One region of the Burkholderia sp. PU8-34 genome, then DNA from elsewhere that is predicted to be linked to it. Evidence: predicted binding sites of a transcription regulator. Region 1 holds the regulator's gene; each other region holds the start of a gene.
What was found. The regulator LexA, encoded in region 1, represses DNA repair genes until DNA is damaged. The targets are predictions, from matches to a motif close to ACTGTATNNNNATACAGT.
Positions count from the first base shown of each region.

Region 2: a site for LexA is predicted at 1,456-1,473, ahead of imuA (translesion DNA synthesis-associated protein ImuA). Genes of this name have one in related genera too.
Region 3: a site for LexA is predicted at 1,609-1,626, ahead of recA (recombinase RecA). Genes of this name have one in related genera too.

Region 1 covers NZ_JBSAXC010000002.1:590,605-593,876, forward strand. The annotation lists gene ACV22Z_RS07400 (DUF2939 domain-containing protein) at 1-350, opposite strand, end outside; gene ACV22Z_RS07405 (hypothetical protein) at 380-715, opposite strand; gene lexA (transcriptional repressor LexA) at 742-1,389, opposite strand; gene ACV22Z_RS07415 (sulfate ABC transporter substrate-binding protein) at 1,662-2,699, shown strand; gene cysT (sulfate ABC transporter permease subunit CysT) at 2,833-3,272, shown strand, end outside.
Region 2 covers NZ_JBSAXC010000005.1:206,076-209,347, reverse strand. The annotation lists gene ACV22Z_RS14980 (Y-family DNA polymerase) at 1-802, opposite strand, end outside; gene imuA (translesion DNA synthesis-associated protein ImuA) at 735-1,442, opposite strand; gene ACV22Z_RS14970 (ABC transporter ATP-binding protein) at 1,748-2,542, opposite strand; gene ACV22Z_RS14965 (ABC transporter permease) at 2,544-3,272, opposite strand, start outside.
Region 3 covers NZ_JBSAXC010000005.1:415,565-418,836, reverse strand. The annotation lists gene recX (recombination regulator RecX) at 1-462, opposite strand, end outside; gene recA (recombinase RecA) at 462-1,532, opposite strand; gene ACV22Z_RS15900 (response regulator) at 1,725-2,444, shown strand; gene ACV22Z_RS15895 (sensor histidine kinase N-terminal domain-containing protein) at 2,463-3,272, shown strand, end outside.

The DNA.
Region 1 (3,272 bases):
ATCAGCGCAGCGACGCCTGCGGGCGTCGCATACGCGTCAACCAGCGGCCCGATCAACGCGGAGCCGATCAACGCACCGATCACGGCGAACGGATTGTTGTCCTGCCGCTTCGCGTCGATCCGGCGCATCAACTCGTCGGTGACCTGCTGCTTGAGACTGATGCGCAGCGACGGAAAATCGACATATTCGCTGACCGTTTGCGCATCACGCGCGTCGATGGCCGCCTTCAGGCGGCCGAGCGCGACATACGGTGATGCGTATGCGTAGCCGACCGCCGCCAGCAAGGCGGCAACCAATGCGACGATCAACAGGGGCTTGAGCCGCTTCGGGCGGCCCGGTGCGTGATTCACGGCGCCTCCGGCGCGGGAACGTTCCGCAATCAGAGACCACCCTGCGCGGCAGAACGTTCCTCCGCAATACAGCGATCGATCATCCGGCACACCGCATCGATCGTTCCGACCATGATCAGGCGCGACCGGCCGTGATAGACACGCACCGGCGCACGACGCGCGGGTTCCGCGTGATTCAGGCCGGCGTTCAGCGATACCCGCGCGAACGCGGGCAGCGCCGACGGCAGCAGGGACGCCTGCCGTTCGACTGCGACTTCTTCATGACCGACGGGCGCCGCGGACAGCGGCGCGCAGGGCGTGCGGCCGCGCAGGTGACGCAGACGGCCGAATTGACGGAAAGGCAGCAGGCGGGCAAGGCGTTCCATGGTGTTCTCCTGAGCGAGACGGATTGTCAGAATTCGCCCGAGCGGATCAGCCCGACGGCGATGCCTTCCAGCGCGAATTCCGCGCTGCCGGCCTTGACGAAGATGTTTTCGTAATCCGGGTTCTCCGCGATCAGCTCGAGGCCGCCGGGGCGGCGCTTCAGGCGCTTGACCGTGACGTCGTCGCCGAGACGCGCGACGATGATCTGGCCGTCCTTCGCTTCCGTGCGCTTCTGCACGGCGAGCAGGTCGCCGTCGAGGATGCCGGCGTCGCGCATCGACAGGCCGCGCACCTTCAGCAGGTAGTCGGGCTTGCTGGAGAACAGCGCGGGATCGCACGCGAAATGCTGCGAGATGTGCTCCTGCGCAAGGATCGGGCTACCGGCCGCGACGCGGCCGACGAGCGGCAGCGACAGCTGCATCAGGCCGGCGTGCGGCAGCGTGAACTGATGCGGCATGTCGTCGATGCCGAGCAGGCGGATGCCGCGCGACGCGCCGGCCGCCAGCTCGATCACGCCCTTGCGCGCGAGCGCGCGGAGGTGTTCTTCGGCCGCATTCGGCGAGCTGAAGCCCAGCTCGGCCGCGATCTCGGCACGCGTAGGCGGAAAGCCGGAGCGCTCGATCGCGCGGCGAATCAAGTCGAACACTTGCTGCTGACGGGCGGTGAGTTTGGTCATGGCTCAACTGTATGGATAGACAGTGAGCTGTATTTTTATACAGTACTTCGCGAATTTCAAGTGTTACGTGAGGTTCGTCGCGATCGCGGCGATTCCGGCGCGATCGCGCGACGCCGGGGCGCCGGTTTGTCTGCCGCAACCGTCCATCCCGACGGCGTTAGCACTTTTCAGTATTAAAAAATGAAGAACGATTATTTTTAATCATGTAACCCGTTCGATAGACTGGCCCCACATCGCAATGCCGACAACACGACAACACTGGAGAACCAAGGATGGTGAAGCGCAAAACGGGGCTGGCGAGCGGGGTGGGCCGCTTGATCGCAACACTCGCGCTGGGCGCGGCGGCGGTGCTGGGCGTCGCGACGCACGCACAGGCCGATACGACGTTCCTGAACGTGTCGTACGACCCGACGCGCGAGCTGTATCAGGACTTCAACCAGGCGTTCGGCAAGGAATGGAAGGCGAAGACGGGCGAGACGGTCAACTTCAAGCAATCGCACGGCGGCTCGGGCGCGCAGGCGCGCTCGGTGCTCGACGGCCTGCAGGCCGACGTCGTGACGCTCGCGCTCGCCTATGACATCGACGCGCTCGCGAACAAGGGGCTCGTCAACAAGGACTGGCAGAAGCGCCTGCCCGATAACGCGTCGCCGTACACGTCGACGATCGTGTTCCTCGTGCGCAAGGGCAATCCGAAGGGGATCAAGGACTGGGACGACCTGACCAGGCCGGGCGTGTCGATCGTCACGCCGAACCCGAAGACGTCGGGCGGCGCGCGCTGGAACTACCTGGCCGCATGGGCGTACGCGGTGCACAAGCCGGGCGGCAACGAGCAGACCGCGAAGGACTTCGTCACGAAGCTCTACAAGAACGCCGGCGTGCTCGATTCCGGCGCGCGCGGTGCGACGACGAGCTTTGTGCAGCGCGGGATCGGCGACGTGCTGATCGCGTGGGAGAACGAGGCGTTCCTGTCGATCAAGGAATTCGGCTCCGACAAGTTCGAGATCGTCGTGCCGTCGGTGAGCATCCTGGCCGAGCCGCCGGTTGCGGTGGTCGACAAGGTGGTCGACAAGAAGGGCACGCGCAAGCTGGCCGACGCGTACCTGAACTTCCTGTACAGCCCGCAGGGCCAGGAGATCGCCGCGCGCAACTACTACCGGCCGCGTTCGAAGAACGTGCCGGCGGAGCTGACGAAGCAGTTCCCGAAGCTGAAGCTGTACACGGTCGACGACACGTTCGGCGGCTGGACGAATGCGCAGAAGACGCATTTCGCGGACGGCGGCGTGTTCGACTCGATTTACAAGCCGCAGTGACGGCATAAGCCTAGCAGACATAACGACAGCGGCGCGCCACGGCATGCGCCGCACACCCGATGGCCCGCCGGCGCGACTCGCTGCGCCGGCGCGCGCGTCGGACCCATGAGATTCGACCCAGCAAGAGCATCCGATGACGACGTACATCTTTCGCAAGCCGAGCGCGCTGCCCGGCTTCGGCGTGACGCTTGGCATCACGGTGGCCTATTTGAGCCTCGTGGTGCTGATCCCGCTCGCCGCCACGTTCCTGAAGACCGCGACGCTGTCGTGGGACCAGTTCATCGCGGCCGTCGCGTCGCCGCGCGTGCTCGCGTCGTACCGGCTGACGTTCTCGGCCGCGCTCGGCGGCGCGCTGATCAACGCCGTGTTCGGCTTTCTCGTCGCGTGGGTGCTCGTGCGCTACACGTTCCCGTTCAAGCGCGTGGTCGACGCGATCGTCGACCTGCCGTTCGCGCTGCCGACATCGGTCGCCGGCATCTCGCTCGCGGCCGTCTACGCGACCAACGGCTGGATCGGCCAGTACCTCGCGCCATTCGGCATCAAGATCGCGTTCACGCCGCTCGGCGTGCTGGT
Region 2 (3,272 bases), on a different contig from region 1:
AGCCGCACAGCTGCACGACGAGCCGCCGCGCGACGAACAGCACGGCCTCCGCGTATTCGACGCGCTCCGGCAATTCGAGCCGCGTATCGAACACGGGCGGCACGGGCATCCACGCGAGCGGCTCCACCGCATCGCCGTATGCGCGGTCGAGCGCGGCCAGCAGCGCGGGGCCGCAGCGGCGCTGCAGCCCCGCACGCGGCAGGCGGCGCAGATCGGCCAGCGTGCGGCAGCCGAGCCCGTCGAACCAGCCCGCGTACGGGCGCGCGTCCGGCAGCAGTTCGCACGGCAGCGCATCGAGCGCGCGCACGAGCGACGCCTGGCGCGCGACGCGCCGGCGCGTGCGCGCACGGGCCGGCGCGCGCGCGAGCAACCACGCGCCGCGCCCGGTCGGCGCGGCGGCAAGACGCGCCGCGTAGCCGAGCGCCGCGAGCGTCGCACGCACCTGGCGGCACAGCGACGGCAAGCCGCCGAACAGGCGCAGGCTCGGACCGACGTCGACGACGAGCGTCGCTTCGTCGTCGAGCGCGACGCACGGCGAAAAACGCAGCAGCGCAAGCGCGACCGCGCGCAGCGCGTCGGCTTCGCGCGCCGGGTCGCGTTCGACGAGCTGCGTGTCGGGCGCGAGCGTCAGCACACCGCCGCGCTTCATGCCCGCGCGCACGCCCTGCCTGCGCGCGGCCGCGTCGGCGATCAGCACGACACCCTGCTCGAGCACCGCGCAGCCGGCGGCGCCGTCAGCCGGCGGCGGCGCGCACACGTCGAGCGGCAGACGCGGCAGATGAATGCCGAGCAAGACGCGCATAGCGGCTCTCCACGATGGGCGACGGCAGATCGAGCACGAGCAGCTCGCTGCGCGCCGGGCCACGGCGCTTGACGATCTCGACCGCCACACCGCCCGGCGCCGGGTGCAGCGCGAGGCGCAGTACCGCGGGCGACGGCTGCCGCGCGGCCGACAGCGGACGCAGCATCACGAACAGCGTGTCGCCCGCGCGCGCGGCGGCGAGATGCAGGCGCCGCAGCGCGTCGGGCCGTGCGTCCTGCCAGAGCAGCAACGCGCCGCAGCAGCCCGTCTTGAGCGCCTGCTCGGCCGCCCACAGCGCGTCCGCGCGGCTGCCGGCGCGCAGCCACAGCAGCGCGTCGGCCGGCACGCCGAGACTCGCGAGCGCGCTCGCGTGCGGCGCCTGCGGCGGCGCGACGAGCGCGAGCGGCCGCTTGCCGCCGACGGTGCGCGCAAGCGCGGGCGCGAGCAGCCGCATTTCGCCGCAGCCCGGCTGCGCGGCCAGCAGTTCGACGAGCCCGCCGACCGGCCAGCCGCCGCCCGGCAGCTCGGCCGACAGCGTCGCGAAACCGGTATCGATCGTGCGCGGCCCGCCGCGCGCCAGCTGCGAGCCGCGCCAGAGCGTCGGATGCAGGGATTCAGGGGAAATAGAGGATGCGAGCATGACGCCACCCACAACTGTATGGATATACAGTATATGGCAATGCGCTCACGCCGCACAGCGCCGGGGCGAAACCGGCTTTCCGTCAGAACAAATACGTCGAGAAAATCGGGGCGCCCGTCATCGCGCGACGCCCCCGGTCAAACTCGACGCGGCACAGTCGTATCGCCAGGCGCGCCGCGTGAACGCCGCGATATCCGTCCGGCCCGATGCGTCCATCATGCGCCACACCGAGCCGGCCGAACCCGCCGGACGAATCGGCCCGACCGGCCGATGCAACGCGTCGCATCGCGCCGGTCCGGCCCGCTTCAGCCGAGCAGCAACGCGTCGTCGTCGAGCTGCTCGTGCCGCACCTTCTCGAACATCTGCAGCAGGTCCGGCACGTCGAGCCCGCGGCGCGCGTCGCCCGACACGTCGAGCACGACCTGCCCCTGGTGCAGCATCACCGTGCGGTCGCCGTAGTCGAGCGCCTGCCGCATGCTGTGCGTGACCATCATCGTCGTCAGCCGGCTCTCGGCAACGATGCGCGCGGTCAGCTCGAGCACGAACGCGGCCGTCTTCGGGTCGAGTGCGGCCGTGTGCTCGTCGAGCAGCAGGATCCGCGACGGCCGCAGCGACGCCATCAGCAGGCTCACCGCCTGCCGCTGCCCGCCGGACAGCAGCCCGATCCGGTCGGTCAGCCGGTTCTCGAGGCCGAGGTTCAAGAGCCGCAGCTTGTCGCGGAACAGCTCGCGCGACGGACGGTCGAGCGCGGCCCGGAAGCCGCGCCGCACGCCGCGCGCCGTCGCGAGCGCCATGTTCTCCTCGATCGTCAGCGCCTCGCAGGTGCCCGCCATCGGGTCCTGGAACACGCGCGCGACGAGATGCGCGCGGTCCCACGCCGGCTGGCGCGTGACGTCGGCGCCGTCGATCGTGATACGGCCCGCATCGACCGCCTGGTCGCCGCTGATCGCATTGAGGAAGGTGGACTTGCCCGCGCCGTTCGAGCCGATCACCGCGACGAACTGGCCGTCGGGGATGTCGAGCGACAGGCCGCGCAGCGCGCGCGTCTCGATCGGCGTGCCGGGGTTGAACGTGAGCTTCAGGTCTTGTGCGGACAACATGTCATGCTCCTCCGTTCTTGCGCGCGAACAGCTTCTTGCGCGTTGCCGGCAGCACCAGTGCGATCGTGACGAGCGCGGCCGTCACGAGGTTCAGGTCCTGCGCCTTCAGGCCGATGAATTCGCTGTTCAGCGCGAGCGCGATGAAGAAGCGGTAGACGATCGCGCCGAGCACGACGGCGAGCGTCGTCAGCACGAGCCGGCGCGCGGGCAGCAGCGTCTCGCCGATGATCACCGCAGCGAGCCCGATCACGATCGTGCCGATCCCCATCGAGATGTCGGCGCCGCCCTGCGTCTGCGCGAACAGGGCCCCCGCGAGCGCGACGAGCGCGTTCGACAGCGCCATCCCGGCGAGCGTCGCGCGGCCGGTCGCGACGCCCTGCGCGCGCGCCATCCGCGGGTTCGCGCCGGTCGCGCGCATCGCGAGGCCGAGCTGCGACGAGAAGAACCAGTCGAGGCCGAGCTTCGCGATCACGACGACGACGGCGAGCAGCGCCGGGCGCAGCACGTAGTCGGGCAGCCAGTCGGGCTGCAGCACGGTGAAGAGTGTCGGCTCGGTGATGAGCGGCACGTTCGGCCGGCCCATGATCCGCAGGTTCACCGAATAGAGCGCGATCATCATCAGGATGCTGGCGAGCAGGTCCATGATCTTCAGGCGCACGTTGAGCCAGCCCGTGACGAAGCCGGCCGCCGCGCCCGCGACGATCGCGAGGCCGGTCGCGGCGAACGGATC
Region 3 (3,272 bases), on a different contig from region 1:
CCGGGACAGGTAGCCGAGCGCGCGACCCTTCAGCGAACGGGCGGGCTTCGACGATGACGATGATGACGCGCGCGCAGATGCGCCGGTCTCCGCATCGGCAGCGGCGCCGGACGATCGGCGCGTGCGACGCGGGTTCTGGCTCGTGCGGGTATAGACGTCTTCCGGAGCCGCGGCAGACGCCGCCGCAGACGCGCGATCGCGCGGGAAGCCGATGCCGGACACGCGACGGCGCGCCCGGTCGTGTGCATCGAACGATTCGTCGTTATCGAACGGATCGTCCGGTGCGCTCACCTGAAACGAAACGAGGGCATCGTCGGATACCCTCGTCGCGGTGCGGCTCGCGGGATGCGCTGCGGGCCGCCGGCTGGCGCCGGAGGACACGGCACGCCGCCCGGAGCCGCCCGGCGCATCGCGCGCGTCGTGCTCCGCCGGCTTGCCCGTGTCATCCCGGCGCCTGACCATCACTCTTCTTCGTCCATCGCCTCGGCTTCGTTATCCGCGCCTTGCGGCATCGCGGCGACGCCGAGCGATTCGCGAATGCGGTTCTCGATCTCGCGTGCGATTTCCGGATTCTCGCGCAGGAATTCACGCGCGTTGTCCTTGCCCTGACCGATCTTCTCGCCGTTGTAGCTGTACCAGGCGCCCGCCTTGTCGACGATCTTCGCCTGCACGCCGAGATCGATGATCTCGCCCTGACGCGAAATGCCTTCGCCATACAGGATGTCGAAGATCGCTTCGCGGAACGGCGGCGACACCTTGTTCTTCACGACCTTCACGCGGGTTTCGTTGCCGATCACCTCGTCGTTCTTCTTGATCGAGCCGATCCGGCGGATGTCGAGACGCACCGACGAATAGAACTTCAGCGCGTTGCCGCCCGTCGTGGTTTCCGGGTTGCCGAACATCACGCCGATCTTCATCCGGATCTGGTTGATGAAGATCACGAGGCAGTTCGTGCGCTTGATCGTGCCCGTCAGCTTGCGCAGCGCCTGCGACATCAGGCGGGCCTGCAGGCCCGGCAGCGAATCGCCCATCTCGCCTTCGATTTCGGCCTTCGGCACGAGCGCCGCGACCGAGTCGATGACGATCATGTCGATCGAGCCCGAGCGCACCAGCGCGTCGGTGATTTCCAGCGCCTGCTCGCCGGTGTCCGGCTGCGAGATCAGCAGCTCCGGCACGTTGACGCCGAGCTTGGCCGCGTACTGGACGTCGAGCGCGTGCTCGGCGTCGATGAACGCCGCGGTGCCGCCGAGCTTCTGCAGCTCGGCAATGACCTGCAGCGTGAGCGTGGTCTTGCCTGACGATTCCGGACCGTAGATCTCGACCACCCGGCCGCGCGGCAGGCCGCCGACGCCGAGTGCGATATCAAGGCCCAGCGAGCCCGTGGACACGACCTGGATGTCCTCGGCCGCCTCGCCGTCGCCCATGCGCATGATCGACCCTTTGCCGAACTGCTTCTCGATCTGCGCGAGCGCGGCGGCCAGCGCCTTGCTCTTCTCGGCAGTCAGCCCGGAGCCTTTCTTGCTATCTTCCATGAATCGTCCTTTGCTATGATGAGCAGCGTCTGATATAGGCGCGCCGGTTTTCAAGCCGCTGCGCACGAATGCAGACACTGTATAAAAAAACAGTGTTTTATGCAAGCCCGCGATGTGGGCCGCACAACACACGAACCCCTTCGGAGACAGCCGCGCCGGCGCAAGCGCCCTGCCGGCCCCCGGTTACGCAACATGCGAATTCTCATCGCCGAAGATGACAGCATACTCGCGGACGGCCTCACCCGGTCACTCCGCCAGTCGGGCTATGCCGTCGACCACGTGAAGAACGGCGTCGAGGCCGACACGGCCCTGTCGATGCAGGCGTTCGACCTGCTGATCCTCGATCTCGGCCTGCCGAAGCTGTCCGGCCTCGAGGTCCTGAAGCGCCTGCGCGCGCGCAACTCCAACCTGCCCGTGCTGATCCTGACCGCCGCCGACAGCGTCGACGAGCGCGTGAAGGGTCTCGACCTCGGCGCCGACGACTACATGGCCAAGCCGTTCGCGCTCAACGAGCTCGAAGCGCGCGTGCGCGCGCTGACCCGGCGCGGCGCGGGCGGCGGCCCGACCGTCGTGCGCCACGGCTCGCTGGCGTTCGACCAGGTCGGCCGCATCGCGTACGCGAACGACCGCGTGCTCGACCTGTCCGCGCGCGAGCTCGGCCTGCTCGAGGTGCTGCTGCAGCGGATCGGCCGGCTCGTGTCGAAGGAACAGCTCGTCGACCACCTGTGCGAATGGGGCGAGGAAGTCAGCAACAACGCGATCGAAGTCTACGTGCACCGCTTGCGCAAGAAGATCGAGCCGAGCGGCGTGCGAATCGCGACCGTGCGCGGCCTCGGCTACTGCCTCGAGAAAACCGCCCCCGCGCCGGACCCGGCGGCGTCCCAGCCCGCGGCCGCCGGCACGCCGCGCTGACGGCCGGCCGTCGCCGCCATGGCCACGCCGGTCCACTCCCGCCATTCGGTCGGCGAGCCCGCGTCCGCCGCCGACGACGCGCGCGATGCGCGCTATGAAAACCCGTTCGCGCCGCCCGACGAAACCGACACCCCCGAAACCGCGCGCCCGCGTTCGCTGTTCGGCGAGATCCTCGACTGGATGCTCGCGCCGCTGCTGCTGCTGTGGCCGATGAGCATCGCCGTCACGTATCTCGTCGCGAAGACGATCGCAAACGGCCCGTTCGACCGCGCGCTGGAGACCAACGCCTACGTGCTCGCGCGGCAGATCCATCCCGTCAACGGCGTCGCCGAGCTGTCGCTGCCGCAGGCGACGCGCGACTTCCTGCGCGCGGACAACGTCGACAGCGTCTATTTCCAGGTGCTCGGCACGCGCGGCGAGCTGGTCGCGGGCGAGGCCGACCTGCCGCTGCCGCGCGACGAGGACCGGCCGCCGCCGGGCGTCGTCGTGTTCCGCGACGACCTGCTGCGCGGCAACGACGTGCGCGTCGCCTATACGACCGTCGCGCTGCCGCAGGCGAGCGGCACGCAGCCGGTGCTCGTGCAGGTCGGCGAGACGCTCGACAAGCGCAACGCACTCGCGAACGACATCATCAAGGGCGTGATCCTGCCGCAGTTCGTGATTCTGCCGCTCGCGATCCTGCTCGTGTGGTTCGGGCTGTCGCGCGGGCTCGCGCCGCTCAACGCGCTGCAGGCGCACATCCGCGCGCGGCGCCCCGACGACCTGTCGCCGGTCGAGGCGCAGCGCGCGCCGCCGGAGATCGAGCCGCTCGTCACGTCGTTCAACGAC